One region of the Roseibium sp. AWQ4_254 genome, then DNA from elsewhere that is predicted to be linked to it. Evidence: predicted binding sites of a transcription regulator. Region 1 holds the regulator's gene; the other holds the start of a gene.
What was found. The regulator PhoB, encoded in region 1, activates phosphate uptake and scavenging genes when phosphate is short. The targets are predictions, from matches to a motif close to TGTCATNNANCTGTCAT.

Region 1 (7,892 bases):
GACATTGATATCCGGAGCATAGTCCCCTTTTTGAAGGGTCAGCGTCTCGACGGGATAGCTTTTTTCCCGGATGGCCTGTTTCGGCACTTCTGGCTTGCTTGCCACCAGTGCATTCATGCCAATAAACGCCCCGATCAGGATCGCAAAGGCGATCAGTGCCTGGAGCAGGGCCTTCAGGATCAGCAACGTCCGCCGCCAGCCTTCGCCCGGTTGCGGAGCCTGCGGCGGAAGAACGTCTGAAACCGGCTTGTCTGCGGTTTTCTGGGGTCCGGTTTCCTGGGGTCCGGTTTCCTGGGGAAGCGTTTGCAGCATGTTTGGTACACCGGGCTTTAAAAGGGACTGCGGGTGTCTTTATGTCAATGATTGACGGATAGTTTTATTTCGCACCGCAAAATTCAACCCCGGACCTGCGTAGAAACCGCAAATGGGGCGTGAAAAGTGTAACGAAATGTGTCTGTTTGCGCAGACTTAAGCTGTCTTTGCGGACAGATCCCTCTGCCCGGAAGGGCCATCACATCCAGCCCCAAGGATCTGAACTGTTTATGCAATCAGTGCATATTCTACCCAAACGGTAGATTGAGATCAGCCATCGAACTCATATTTGGCGTTGCAGAATTCACACGTGACAGCAATCTTTCCGTCAACGGTCATGCTCTCCACTTCCTCCGCCGAAAAGCCGGACAGGACGGAGGCAATCTTCTCGCGGGAGCAGCGGCACTTGTCTGCCAGCGGCTGGGGGTTGAACAGCCGCACCCCACGCTCGTGAAACAGCCGGAACAGCAGCATTTCAACGCTCACTTCCGGGTCTGTCAGTTCCACATCCTTGACGGTGTCGACGAGCGCCTTGGCTTCCACCCAGGCATCATCCTCCGCAACTTCGGGCGCTTCAGTGCCTTCCGGGGCATCCCCGGGGTCGATATCCGCTTGACGCAACCGCTCCGGCGCCTCGGGCAGGAACTGCACCATGATCCCGCCTGCGGTCCAGGTTCTGGCATGGCCCTCGCCTTCCTGGCGGGTGAACAGCTCTCCCACCCCAAGCCGGACTTCGGTCGGGATCTGTTCAGAGCGTTCGAAGTAGCGGCGGGCGACTTCTTCCAGAGAAATCCCGTCCAGCTCCACAAGGCCCTGATAGCGTTGCATGTGCTGGCCCTGGTCGATGGTCATGGCCAGATGGCCATGGCCAAGGAGCGCCTCCGGCGTCGCCTTGCCTGCGGCCACAAGCGCTGCGACCCGGTCTTCGTCAAAGCTGGCGCAGGCACGCATTGCATCCGGCGAGGCAAAGTCGACCACAAGCATCGACACCGGCCCCTGCGTCTGGGTCTGCAGTGTGAAGCGGCCATCGAATTTCAGCGATGTCCCCAACAGGCTTGCCAGAACAATAGCTTCAGCCAGGAGCCGGGAGACCGGCTCCGGATAGGCATGCCGTTCCAGAATGGCTTCCAGTACCGGGCCAAGGGCAACAGCGCGCCCCCGAACGTCCAGCCCTTCCACGGCAAAAGGCCGGACAGCGTCCAGCCCTGCGGGGGCAATCCCCAGTTCCTCAAGATTAAATGCCACGTCGGCCTTGCCTTATCCTTTGCCGAAACACCAGGCCAGAACGCCTTTCTGGGCATGGAGCCGGTTTTCAGCTTCATCAAACACCACGGAATTGGGACCGTCCATAACCTCGGCTGTGACTTCTTCGCCGCGATGCGCCGGCAGGCAGTGCATGAACACTGCCCGGGCGTTGGCTTCTTCCATCAGCTTTTCGTTGACCTGATAGGCGCTGAGAAGATTGTGACGGCTCTCGCTGTCATCATCGCCCATGGAGACCCAGCAATCGGTCACGACACAGTCGGTTCCCTTTACGGCCTCATATGGGTCTGTGGTCACAAGAATGGAACCACCCTTGGCGCGCGCGGCGTCGATCAGGTCCTGGGGTGGTGCCAGCTCGGCCGGTGTGGCAATGCGCAGTTCGAAATCAAACCGCGGCGCGGCATGCACCCAGGAGGCCAGAACATTGTTGCTGTCGCCGGTCCATGCCACACTCTTGCCGGTGATCGGCCCGCGGTGTTCCTCAAACGTCATCAGATCCGCCATGATCTGGCACGGGTGGGACACTTTGGTCAGGCCATTGATCACGGGAACCGTGGCATATTCGGCCAGCTCCGTCAGATCCTCATGGCTGAGAATACGGATCATGATTGCATCGACGAACCGGGACAGAACCCGGGCCGTGTCGGCAATGGTCTCACCCCGGCCAAGCTGCATTTCCGCGCCGGTCAGCATCAGGGTTTCGCCGCCGAGTTCGCGCATGCCCACATCAAAGGAAATGCGGGTCCGGGTGGAAGGCTGCTCGAAAATCATGGCCAGTACCTTGCCGGCCAGCGGCCCCTCACCCGGGCGCACACCATTGCGGTTTGCCTTGATGGTCTTTGCGGTTTCCAGAATGGCGCGCAGTTCGTCGCCCTCAAGGTCCGTCAGGTCGAGAAAATTCCGGTAAGCTGCATGTGCGGTCATCCGGCCGCTCCTTCCACCAAGTTCGCCTCAACCGCCTGCGCCGCCTGTTCCAGACGCTCCAGCGCGATCGCAATTTCGTCTTCGCTCATTGTCAGCGGCGGCAGAAGCCGCAGGACATTGTCACCGGCCGGAACGGCCAGGAGCCCGGCCTCCCGGGCCGCAGCCGAAAATTCGCCCACGGGCACCACGCATCTGAGACCTAGCATCAGTCCGCTGCCGCGCACTTCCGCCAGCACATCCGGATGGCCGTCCACCAGACCGGCAAGCTTCTGCTTGAAGTTCAGGCCCTTGCGTTGAACCTCGCCCAGAAAGCCCTCTTCAAGAATGATGTCGAGCACCGCATTGCCAACAGCCATGGCGAGCGGATTGCCACCAAATGTGGTGCCGTGAGTGCCAGGCCCGAGCGCGCCGGCAGCCTCTTGCGTCGCCAGGCACGCGCCCATGGGAAAACCGCCGCCGATCCCCTTGGCAATCGCCATCAGGTCCGGGCTGACACCGGTCCATTCATGGGCAAACAGCTTGCCCGTCCGGCCGATGCCGGTCTGGATCTCATCGAAAATGAGCAGCAGGCCGTTGTCGTCACACAGTTTGCGCAGGGCGCGCAGAAAGTCCGGCTGGATTTCCCGGATACCGCCCTCGCCCTGAACCGGTTCAATCGCGATGGCCGCTGTCTGGGGGCCTATGACCGCCTTGAGCGCATCCAGATCGCCCGCCGGCACCTGGTCGAAACCGGGCGCCTTGGGGCCAAAGCCTTCCAGGTATTTCTCCTGCCCCCCGGCGGCGATCGTCGCGATGGTACGGCCGTGGAAAGCCCCTTCAAAGGTGACAATGTGAAACCGTTCCGGATGGCCCTTGTCATATTGATGGCGGCGGGCGCATTTGATCGCCGCTTCCATGGCTTCGGCCCCGGAATTCACGAACAGCACCTTGTCGGCAAAGGAGGCATCCGCCAGCCGCTGCGCCAGCCGTTCCCCCTCGGGCATCTGGTGCAGGTTGGAAATGTGCCAGAGCTTCGCCGCCTGTTCCTGAAGCGCCTTGACCAGATGCGGGTGACTGTGGCCGCAGGAATTCACAGCGATGCCGGACCCGCAATCGAGGTATCGTCGGCCGTCCTTGGTCACCAGCCAGACACCTTCCCCGTGATCAAAGCTCAGGGATGATCTTGCGTAATTCCCAAACAGTGCGGTCGCGGACATAACCTCATTCAACTCCATGGCCGTCCCCGCGCTGTCGAGTGTGGCAGGGACTGGCGGTTTTCAGGGATTTCAGCTCCGGCAGGCTGGCTGCGGTGCACGCGCACACCGTCAGACCTGCACAAGGCCAAAACGCAACGTGCCGCCCCTGAGAGGCGGCACGTTGCGGTTCCGTTATACACTGGCCGCCCCATTATCTGTCAATGGGCCTGCGGCCAGGCCGCATACGTAGAGTCACCGGAACAGAATTCGTAAAATTCTCAATACCCTCGCCATACTTGGGGAAAAGTCCCTTCATCCCCAACTGGTTTGGGCCCAATGGTTGCCTCACAAATTAACGTTATTGTAATCTGTGACCAATCAGACACGACATCTCGTAAGGCAAATCACTCGAAGATACTAGATATGCCACACTTAGGCATGCACCAGCATGCTTAATACGGGGTTAATGGCCGCAGAGGCCGCAATAAAAGGTGCGGGCAATGAGTTGGACAAACGAACGGGTTGAACTCCTCAAGAAACTTTGGGGTGACGGCTTGAGCGCAAGCCAGATCGCTGGCGAGCTTGGAGGCGTCACCCGGAATGCCGTGATCGGCAAGGTTCACCGGCTTGGCCTGTCCGGGCGGGCAAAGACCTCAAGCGCAAGCACCAAGCCCCGTCGGCCGCGCTCTGCAACCGCCAGCAACACCAACACCAGCTCAGCTCCGAAGAAGCCGGCCCAGCAGCCGCCGCAAACAATTGGGGCGACGGCGCTCAAGGCGGATACAGCCCCTGCGCCCGTTGCAGAGATCAAGCCAGAGCCGGTGGCCGAACTGGTGGTGCCGATTTCCCAGCGTGCCACGATCCTGACGCTGACCGAGCGCACCTGCAAATGGCCGATCGGCGACCCGGCGACGGACGACTTCTACTTCTGCGGCCGCCAGTCCGAAGCCGGTGTTCCCTATTGCACCCATCACTGCAAGATCGCCTACCAGCCGGTCGCCGACCGCCGCCGCGACCGCAAAGTGATTGCGAAGGCCGGCTGACGCCCCACCTTCTTTCAAACGAGAAAAGCCCGCTATTTTGGCGGGCTTTTCAGTTTGAAGCGTGCTTTTATTTTCCAGCACCTACCAGGCCCCATGCCAACCTCACCCAAAAGGTCCCTATTGGAGGGGGCAAGTTCACCGGCAAGGAGAGGCACGCAGGACGGCCTGGTTGGCCGTTCAAGCGGCGCAACGCAGTCCGGCGGGCCGGAGCAGGCCACCGAGGCCGCGTTTGAGGACTGTTCAGCTGCGTCCCAAGTTTTGAACGATAAACCATATCGCCCTGCAACCTGCTCCTTGACGAACAGTCCCCAAACACGGTCAGATCGGTTCCTATCTATTGAGGTTGGTAGGAGCCACCTTAAGCTACGACACGAGAGCGTTCCGCCGTGTCGCGCGTCTTGGACGAAGCCGCACATCACCCTGTGACCCGTTCCTTGCGGAACGCTCTCATGTCACGGTCGAATAGGGTCCTGTTTGGTGAGGTTGATATCAGCCGACGGCTGAAAACTGATCGTTGAAGGCGTAGCCCGCGCCGCGGACCGTGCGGATCGGGTCCTTGGCCTTGCCCCTGTTGAGGGCTTTGCGCAGACGGCCCACATGCACATCAACCGTGCGCTCGTCCACATAGACATCATGACCCCAGACACCGTCCAGAAGCTGCTCGCGGGAAAACACCCGCCCAGGCGACGTCATCAGGAACTCCAGCAGGCGGAACTCGGTCGGGCCCAGGTGGATTTCCTTGGTATTGCGCCGGACCCGGTGGGTTTCCCGGTCCAGTTCAATATCGCCGGAACGCAACATCGTGGAGACCACTTCCGGGCTGGCCCGGCGCAGGATCGCACGGACCCGCGCCATCAGCTCCGGCACGGAGAACGGCTTGACCACATAGTCATCTGCCCCGGTCGACAGGCCGCGGATCCGCTCCGCTTCCTCGCCCCGCGCCGTCAGCATGATAACCGGCAGGCGCTCGGTGTCCTCGCGGGTGCGTAGGCGGCGGCACAGTTCAATGCCGGACAGGCCCGGCAGCATCCAGTCCAGAAGCAGCAGATCCGGCAGGCTTTCCCGCAGGCGGATTTCCGCCTCATCGCCCCGGACACAGGAATCCACCTGATATCCTTCCGCTTCCAGATTGTATCTCAAGAGAAGGCTGAGCGGTTCTTCGTCTTCAACGATGAGGACCTTCGGCATTCGTTCTTGCTCCGTCTAGGCGGCCGGCGCCCAGGCGCCGGCCGGAAATTGCGCACTGTTTTTTGCAGAGGTTTATGCGCTGGTCGTTTCGTCGAGCTTTTCCCGCTCTTCCGGCAGACGCTCGCCTGTGACCATGAAGAAGACATTCTCCGCAATATTGGTCGCGTGATCCCCGATCCGCTCGATGTTCTTGGCGCAGAACAGCAAATGGACACATTGGGTGATCACCCGCGGGTCTTCCATCATGTAGGTGAGCAATTCCCGGAAAAGGGAAGTATAGATCGCGTCGACTTCCGCGTCCCCTTCCTGCACCCGGCGCGCCGCCTCGGCATCGCGCCGCGTATAGGCGTCAAGCACCTGCTTGAGCTGGGACAGGGCCAGCTCGGTCATGTGCTCGACCCCGATGGCCAGCTTTTTGGACTGGAGATTGCTATCGATGGCAATCACACGCTTGGCCACGTTCTTGGCCAGGTCGCCCACCCGCTCCAGGTCATTGGCGATGCGGCTGGCGGCAGTGATCTCGCGCAGGTCCTGCCCCATGGGCTGGCGGCGGGCGATCATCTCGATCAGCTTCATCTCCACGTCCTGATGCAACCCATCCAGGCGTTCATCGCCGGAAATGGTAGCCTTGGCCAGATCAAGATCCTGGTTGACCAGCGCATGCACCGCATCCGCGAACGCCCGTTCTGCAAGGCCGCCCATCTCGGCGACTTTGCCGGCCATGGCAGTCAGTTCCTCGTCATAAGCCGAGACTGTATGTTCAGACATCCTGTGTCCCCTTCAGATTTCGCAAATACGCTTAGCCAAAGCGTCCGGTGATGTAATCCTGCGTGCGTTTGTCCTGTGGGTTGGTAAAGATGTCTTCTGTCTGACCTTCCTCAACCAGAATTCCCAGGTGGAAAAACGCGGTGCGCTGAGAGACACGGGCCGCCTGCTGCATGGAGTGGGTCACGATCACGATCGTGTAGTTTTCGCGCAGCTCGTCGATCAGTTCCTCAACCTTTGCCGTAGCAATGGGATCAAGTGCCGAACATGGTTCATCCATCAGGATCACTTCCGGGCTGACGGCAATTGCGCGCGCAATGCACAGACGCTGCTGCTGTCCGCCGGACATGCCTGTTCCCGGCTCATCCAGCCGGTTCTTGACTTCTTCCCAAAGGCCGGCCTTCTGAAGGCTCGAGGCCACGATATCGTCCAGTTCCGCCTTGTTGCGGGACAGGCCGTGGATCCGCGGACCATAGGCAATATTGTCGTAAATCGACTTCGGGAACGGGTTCGGCTTCTGGAACACCATGCCCACCTTGGCCCGCAGCTGCACCGGATCGACCTTCGGATCGTAAATGTCTTCGCCGTCAATCTTGATGGAGCCTTCGACACGACAGATATCTATGGTGTCGTTCATGCGATTCAAGGTGCGCAGGAAGGTCGACTTGCCACAGCCGGACGGGCCAATGAAGGCCGTAACGGAACGCGGCTGGATTTCAATATCCACGTCTTTGATGGCATGGGTGTCGCCGTAATAGACCTGGACCTTGTTGGCGGAAATCTTGCTGTCGGTCATCTCTTTCGCCTGTTCAATCGTCGGCATCTCGTTCATCGGATCAATCCTTACCAGCGGCGCTCAAACCTGCGGCGCAGGATGATTGCGAGAATGTTCATGGAAAGAAGGAAAATCAGGAGCACAATAATCCCGCCCCAGGCCTTCTCGTAAAAGGCATAGTCGGCCCGGGCCGCCCAGGTGTAGATCTGGGCCGGCATGGCGGAGTTCGGGTCCATGAAGCCGGAGACGAGCCCGTCCGGATACCCACGGGCCACAAAGCCGACCATCCCGATCAGCAGCAGCGGCGCGGTCTCCCCAAGAGCCTGGGCCAGACCAATGATGGTGCCGGTCAAAATGCCCGGCATGGCCAGTGGCAGCACATGGTGGAAGATGGCCTGCATCTTGGACGCTCCGACGCCCAGCGCCGCATCCCGGATGCTCGGCGGC
Region 2 (7,892 bases), on a different contig from region 1:
CGTTGTTGCCCTTTTCACTCCCTTTGCCTACGCCACCAGCGTCGGAGGTTCCTGAACTGCCAGCAGCGTCAGATCTGGAAAAGAGGGCCTCAAACCAGCCACGTTTTTCTTTGATGGCAGGTTCGACACGGTTCGCATGTCTGGCTTTTTTCGACTGGCCAGGAGGGCTCGGCGCGCTGACCTTCGGTTTCCTTGGGCGCCCTTGGCGCACCGATGGCTTCGTCCGGCCGCCGACATCAAGCCCACGGCCGCCACTGGAAGCACTTGACGCATTCTGGCCGGCTCCAAGATCCGCGCGGTCCCCGGAGGCGAAGTCCTCGACCCCGACCACCCCCCGTTGCACAGACACCCGGGCCCGGCGGCTATCGACGGAAACATCAAATTTGGTTCCCTTCACCACCGCAGCCAGAAACGGGGTTTCGACATAATAATGCGGGCGGTTCCGTTTGGCGACGTCGACAGTTACTTTGCCCTTACGTTGCAAAAGGGTTGTCTTTCCCCGGTTGCTGAACCGTTTGGACAGAGCAACCGTTGTTTCAGGACCAACCGTAATGGTTTCCGTTCCCCGGGCGATCAGCGCCCGGGCTCGGGACCTGGTCGCCAGTGTGAAGCCCTTTTGAAAGACCATTCCCTTCCTGGCCCGGAATGCCTCCAAGCCAGGCGCAACGAAATAAACAGGGCCGGAAACCCGCTTCACGACCCATTCAGTGGCGGCAGCGCTCTGAAAGGCCCCAGCGACCATCAAGACTATTAAAAAAAAGGGCAGCAAAAATTCGTATTTTGTACCGGCTGCACCAGTAAAAGGAATTTGCACCCGAGTTCAGAACCCGACATCTCTGGCGATAATTGCTATTTTTTACAGTCATACATCCAAATTCCGCAGGTGCAACCAATTCATAGCCATCTTCAGCTATTTAACCTTTCGTGAATTCAGATGTTTATCTGAGATATTTCGATGATACGGTTACGCAAATGTGAATACGAAGATTAAAACTTCTTCGGTGTCACCAGCCTTAAGCAGCCGGAGACAGAAGACTGCGTTCAATGTCGCGGAAGAGATCCACGTGATCGATATTCATCTGTTCCACCCCGCAACGAACGGCCTTTTCAAACACCGCCCGGTCCTCCCCGCCATAAAACATCTGGGTGATCAGGTTGGCTGCCTTGGCTTCCTCGACAAGTTGCTGTTCCAGAGTATCCGCATCAAACTCCAGGATATGCGCATCCTGGGCGACAGCCCGCTCCACCGACCCGACATGGGCAAACAGAACCATGCGCCTGAGATCGGGAACCTTGGCCCGCGCTTCAGCCCGAATGGCCTGATCAAAGGAAAAGGTCCAGGCATCGTTCAACATGCCGCGAACCGCCAGCATGTCTCGAATTTCGGCCGGGTCTCCTTCCTTGATCTCCACATAGGTTCCGATCCGCGCTTTGCAGGCATCCAAAAACGCGCCGAGACGGGGAATACACTCTCCCTTGTAGTCCGGCCCGAACCAGCTGCCCGCATCAAGCATGTCCACATCGGCGGACACCATGTCGGCAATATGCCCGGTTCCGTTCGACGTGCGGTCCAAGGTGGCGTCGTGCAGCACATACAAAACACCATCTTTGGAGGGACGCACATCCAGCTCCACCACTTCCGCACCCTGCTCGATCGCCTTTTCCAGGGAAGCGAACGTATTTTCCGGCGCCTTGAGGCTTGCTCCCCGATGACACACTATGACCGCGTGGTTCACGTTAAATACTCCTGTGTCTCCAAACAGATTGTCTGGAGCGAAAGGGCTTCCATCATGCCCCCTGTGAGGGAAGTTGAATAAAGTGGTGCCTGAAATTCTTGATGGAATGATGACAGTTTTTCTTGTTTAGCGTATTCAACCACTTAGGCAAAGAAGTCATACAGGATCTGTGATCAAAAACGCACAGTTTGCACCTCATGCGACGCATTTGATTCCGATGCTCAGTCCGGTTGGCAGATCGTTTTTCGGGTTGGCTGCGCTGGCCCCGATTCTTTTCCGGGTATTGTTCAGTCATGCCGAACGGTCAGTTAAATTGCGCAACCGGATTTCTGGCCTATCTTCCCCTCTGCAGCGTTCATGAGCGAACGCTCTTTCAAAATATGATATGAGGTTTGATCATGATCCGTCTCGCCGCTTCCGCACTGGCCCTTACGCTCCTGGCAGGTCCTGCCCTCGCAGACCCGGTTTCCTACGCGTTCGACAAGTCCCACTCCAACCTGGCTTTCTCTTATAACCACCTTGGCTATTCCACCACAGACGGCCGTTTTGCCGACTGGGATGGCAAACTGATGATCGACCAGGACAATCCGGCCGATTCGACCATTGAATTCACCATCAAGATCGACAGCCTCGACACGTTCTGGCCGGACCGCGACACGCACCTGAAGAGCGCGGATTTCTTCGACGCTGCCAAATTTCCGACGGCAACCTTCAAAAGCACGAAGGTTGAACAGACCGGCGAGAAACAGCTTGCTGTGACCGGTGACCTGACGATCAAAGGCATCACCAAGCCGGCCACCCTGACCGTGGACGTGCTGAACCTGGGTGAACATCCGATGAAAAAGAAACCGGCCGCCGGTTTTGCCGTCTCCACCGTGATCAAACGCTCCGATTACGGAATGGACAAATTTGTGCCTTATGTCGGCGACGAGATCAGCATTTCCTTCGACGCGGAAGCGCTGAAAGCTGACGCAGAATAAGAAAATATTCGGAGGCCGGAACATCCGGCCTCCTTCTTTTCAGGGAGGCGGCCATGCTGCGCAACACCTCTTCAGGCTATGGACGCATCGCAATTGCCTTTCATTGGACAATGGCCGCGCTGATCTTCGCCATGCTGGCCCTCGGGCTTTACATGACATCGCTACCTCTGACCGATCCGGCAACCTTTCCGCTGTTTCAGCTGCATAAGTCCATCGGTTTCGTGGTTTTAGCGCTTGCGGTTCTGCGGCTTTTGTGGCGCCTGGTGAACCCGGCGCCGAAACTGCCAGACGGCATGCATCCTCTAGAGAAGCTGGCCGCACATCTTGGCCATGCCGGTCTCTATGCGTTCTTGTTTGCCTTGCCGCTCACTGGCTGGATGGTCGCATCCGCCTCTCCCTATGGCATTCCGACTTTCATCTTCAACATCGTGCCGGTGCCGCATCTTCCCGTGCCCGGCGTCCTCGGCTCCAAGGCCGAAGCGGAAACGGTGTTCAAGATCCTGCATGAATATGGCGCCTATCTATTGATGGCGCTGATCACCGCCCACTTGGCCGCCGCGCTGAAACACCATTTCATCGCCCGGGACGACACGTTGAAGCGGATGATCTCCACGGGCCCCGCCCGTTCCAGCTCCTAATGTGCTCAATCAGGAAATGTTCACATGCATCTGAAAAAGCTGTCTTATGCCTTTGTCGCGGTGTCTGCGATTACGGCATCCGCCCCGGTCTTTGCCGACACCTGGACCGTGGATCCGGTCCAGAGCTCGCTTGGATTTGAAGTCCAGCAGGCCGGTCAGCCGCTCAAAGGCACCTTCACATCCTGGACCGCAAACATCGATTTCGATACGGACAATCCGGGTGCCTCCAAGATCTCGGCCGAGATCGAACCGGCCAGCGCCTCGACGGGCAATCCGCAATTCGACAGCACCCTGCCCGCTCCGGACTGGTTTGATGCATCCGGATTTCCGAAGGCAGAATTCACGGCGGACAGCGTTTCGCATGTGGACGGCAACGTCTACAAGGCCGACGGCACGCTGACAATCAAGGGCATTTCCCAGCCGGTCACGCTGGACTTTACTCTCGACATCACCGGCGACACAGCCCAGGCCAAGGGAACAGCCTCACTCAACCGCCTGGACTACAAACTGGGCTCCAGTGTCGGCAAGGACACGGTTGGCGATGCGGTGACCGTCACCCTGGACCTGACGGCTACCCGCTGAGCGCACTCAGCGCTCTTCACCCTTGTCACCCTGATCTGAAGTTCGTCTCATTTTCCAGCGCGTTCAGCACGAACTTCAAATTCATGAGGGTGACTAGCAAGTCTATGTTTCGATTTTGGTTTTCGGAATTGAAATACGCTACGGCGCGCGCTGCACATTTGAGGCGGATTTCAGTTCCAACACACCAGGACCAAGCAGCGTTTCATTGGATTTGTCTGTCTCTGCCTGAATTCAGAGATGTGAACACAAAGGCCAAAGCCGTTCAAATCGGGATGAACGCGGCACGCCCCAACCAAAGTGAGAAGGCTGCGGGACTTGGCGTCTGCAGCCTTTTTGCCGTATGAGAACATCACACAACGCTCCAGCGAGACCGGTGGCCGCAGCACCGGTGCCAGCCAGACCAGGAAAGACGTCTCATGAACGCTCCCGTCACCACGCCCGACTATCAGCACAGCGCGCTGTTTCCGCAGGGCGAAGACAAGACCCCCTACCGCAAGCTGACTCAGGAGTTTGTCTCCACCGCTACCTTCAACGGAGAAGAGGTGCTGGTGGTCGAACCGGAAGGACTGCGTCTTCTGGCAGAAGAAGCGTTCAAGGACATCAACCATTTCCTGCGCCCGGGCCATCTGGAACAGCTCAAACGCATTCTCGACGATCCAGACGCAACTGAAAACGACAAGTTTGTCGCGTTCGACCTTCTGAAGAACGCCAATATCGCCTCTCATGGCGTGCTACCCATGTGCCAGGACACCGGCACCGCGATCATCATGGGCAAAAAGGGTCGACGGGTCTGGACCAGCGGCACCGATGAAGCCGCCCTCGGCGAGGGCGCACGCGATGCCTATTTCAAGAAAAACCTGCGCTATTCCCAACTCGCGCCCCTTTCCATGTTCGAGGAAAAGAACACCCGCAATAACATGCCCGCCCAGATCGAGCTCTATGCGGAAGGGGAAGATGCATACAAGTTCCTGTTCATGGCCAAGGGCGGCGGATCTGCCAACAAGACCTTCCTGTTCCAGGGTACCCCGTCCCTTCTGACCCACGACCGGATGGTTGAGTTCCTCAAAGAAAAGATCCTGACTCTCGGAACCGCCGCCTGCCCGCCCTATCATTTGGCCATCGTCATTGGCGGCACCTCGGCGGAACTGAACCTGAAAACCGCCAAGCTGGCCTCCGCCCGCTATCTGGATGGCCTGCCGACAGAAGGTTCGGAACTGGGCCACGCCTTCCGCGACACCCAGATGGAAGAAGAGATCCACAAACTGACCCAGGCAACCGGCGTCGGCGCCCAGTTTGGGGGCAAGTATTTCTGCCACGATGTGCGTGTCATCCGCCTGCCCCGCCATGGCGCCTCCCTGCCGATCGGTCTTGCGGTCTCCTGTTCCGCTGACCGCCAGGCTGTTGGCAAGATCACCAGGGACGGCATCTTTCTGGAACAGCTGGAAATGCAGCCGGAAAAATATCTTCCGGAAGTGACCGACGAGACCCTGTCTGACAATGTAGTCAAGATCGACCTGACACGGCCAATGCCTGAGATCCTGGCCGAGCTGACCAAGCATCCGATCAAGACACGCCTGTCGCTGAGCGGCCCCTTGATTGTCGCCCGGGATCTGGCCCATTCGAAACTGCGCGACCGCCTGGAAAGCGGCGAGCCGCTGCCGGAGTATTTCAAGAACCATCCGATCTATTATGCCGGACCGGCGAAGACCCCGGATGGCATGCCGTCCGGCTCCTTCGGCCCGACCACCGCGGGGCGCATGGACGCATATGTAGACCAGTTCCAGGCCGCTGGCGGCTCCATGGTGATGCTGGCAAAGGGCAACCGCTCGGCCCAGGTGCGCCGCGCCTGTCAGGCCCATGGCGGGTTTTACCTGGGATCCATTGGTGGCCCGGCCGCCCGTCTCGCCCAGGACTGCATCAAGAAGGTGGAAGTGGTCGAGTTTGAAGAACTCGGCATGGAAGCCATCTGGAAAATCGAGGTTGAAGATTTCCCGGCCTTCATCGTGGTTGATGACAAGGGCAACGACTTCTTCAAGGAATTGAACCTCGGCTAGACGCCCCGCCTGAGAAACTTATTCCTCAAGAGATCTTGGAAAAGGCGGCTTTTGCCGTCTTTTTTGCATTTACTTTCAACATGAGGATCCTCCTTAACCGGTTTTTTAGCTGAAAAAGGCAAGAAGGTTGGACGCAAAAGCAAACGCAAGACGTCTTGATGGTCAAATTCGCTGCCTACATTCTGGTTCTGGTCATTGTTGCTATCGTCAGCCGCAGGCTGGATCAGTCCGGGCTCTATATCACCACACTGCTGGCCATTCTCTTCAGCGTTGCCGGAATGCTGCTCTTTCCCGCAGTCCAGCCGCTGGCGGAATCGGTGGTGGGCGGCGTCCGCTCCAGAGCCCGCTACGGACCGGAGAAAGAACCCGAGGAAGTCAATCCGGAGCGCATCCAGGACATCTTGACCCGGGAGCCAGCCAAATTCGCAGTTGCCACAGCCAGTCCCGTCATTGCCCCCGCCGAGCCGGTTGTTCCCGCGTTTCAGACGCCCCCGGACGAGGCCATGGGCGAAGGCTTTGAGGAACTGATAAAACAGTTTTCCCGCAATGCGGTCTATGCATTCCGGGCGTATCCGCCACACCGGGAGAGCCACGGCCGCAGCAAGATCGGCGGATGCCCGGACTTGCCCAAAGGCGTCGCATGGCCGACGGCCCCCGGACATCTGGATCAGGTCAAGGAAGGCCTGCCCTTGCACTTTCTGGCGCAGCTGGATCTGAGCGAACTTGCCTGGCGCCCAAAGGGATTTCCGGAAACCGGCAGGCTACTGTTTTTTGGCCGCTTCGATGAGATGCTGGACTGGGCAGCCAGTGAGGTGGACCCGGACAATGACATGCGTGTGATTTTTGATCCGGACTGTTCAGGCGTTCCCACCACGCCACCAAAAAATCTGCCCCCCCTCGGCAGCGGCAAATATCAGTTTGATCTGCTCTTCGGCCTGCCGGGCGACGAAAAGAGCCGGACCTTCCCGGAATGGCCGCTCAAATTCGCTGAAGTCGAAACCATGCCCGAAGGCGAGGACCTGCCATTCCAAGCCCCTGAAGGCTATAACATCTCGCTGAAAGAGCACCTGACCGCGCAATTGCAAGGCGTTCTCGGGGTCTGGTCCGTAAAGGACACAAAGGCTTGCGGGTTCCAGATGTTTGAAGAGCTGACCGGGGGCGACGGCGATGAGAGCCCGGCCCTGGCGCTGCGGCCATTTGCGGACACCGGTTTCCCGTTCGCGCCCAGGGGCATTTCCCTGGTCTGCCGGATCTTGCGCAACCGGCACGCGGAAAAGCTGCAGGAGACCATGTTCGACACCTGTTTCGAGGACTGGCAGCTGCAGGCCGACGCGGCAGGTGAGACCGCGCTCGACGCCAATATGGCCAATGCCTTTGTCGAGGACATGAACGACTTTTTGATGAAGTCCGCCGACAAGCGCTACGGTCCCTATCTGAAAGCCGATCTGGAACGCGCGCTCTACCGGCTCGTCACTGAGGCCGGTTCCAGCCCGGCGCTGGCCGCCAAGCTGCCCGACTGGCTCTATCTGGCCGCTTCCGACCGTCACCCGGTGCTGCTGCGGGACGCGGACGGGCTCAAGATGCCGCAGATGCCGGATGCCCGGGCAGCCCTTTGTTATCACCAGCTCTTCGGGCACCTGGCCTCCCGGGAGGCCAGCCTGCCATTGGATGGGCCGGATCTGCTGCTGTTCCAGCTTTTCAGTGATCTGGGTGCGGAATTCACCATTGGAGATGGAGGCGAGTTTGATTTTGCAATCGCCGGACCCGATGTGTCGAATCGTGACTTCAGCAAAGTGAAAGCCATCTGCTGCTGACCATCCTTCACCCGCCGCCTTTGCACGCCAAGTGATTCTCCCTGGTGTCTCTATGCGGATAAAATCCGTCCGCTTTCCCTCCAAAAAC

Region 2: a site for PhoB is predicted at 1,835-1,851, ahead of ACXAIC_RS19570 (glycerophosphodiester phosphodiesterase). Genes of this name have one in related genera too.

What each region holds. Positions count from the first base shown of each region.
Region 1 is NZ_JBSWYH010000026.1:54,721-62,612, reverse strand. Features, by position in the region: gene ACXAIC_RS19020 (efflux RND transporter periplasmic adaptor subunit) at 1-312, opposite strand, end outside; gene ACXAIC_RS19015 (Hsp33 family molecular chaperone) at 583-1,557, opposite strand; gene argF (ornithine carbamoyltransferase) at 1,570-2,499, opposite strand; gene ACXAIC_RS19005 (acetylornithine transaminase) at 2,496-3,695, opposite strand; gene ACXAIC_RS19000 (GcrA family cell cycle regulator) at 4,175-4,717, shown strand; gene phoB (phosphate regulon transcriptional regulator PhoB) at 5,207-5,905, opposite strand; gene phoU (phosphate signaling complex protein PhoU) at 5,978-6,673, opposite strand; gene pstB (phosphate ABC transporter ATP-binding protein PstB) at 6,705-7,502, opposite strand; gene pstA (phosphate ABC transporter permease PstA) at 7,514-7,892, opposite strand, start outside.
Region 2 is NZ_JBSWYH010000028.1:28,059-35,950, forward strand. Features, by position in the region: gene ACXAIC_RS19565 (FecR domain-containing protein) at 1-628, opposite strand, end outside; gene ACXAIC_RS19570 (glycerophosphodiester phosphodiesterase) at 1,014-1,736, opposite strand; gene ACXAIC_RS19575 (YceI family protein) at 2,135-2,716, shown strand; gene ACXAIC_RS19580 (cytochrome b) at 2,770-3,354, shown strand; gene ACXAIC_RS19585 (YceI family protein) at 3,379-3,936, shown strand; gene ACXAIC_RS19590 (fumarate hydratase) at 4,353-5,990, shown strand; gene ACXAIC_RS19595 (DUF1963 domain-containing protein) at 6,149-7,804, shown strand.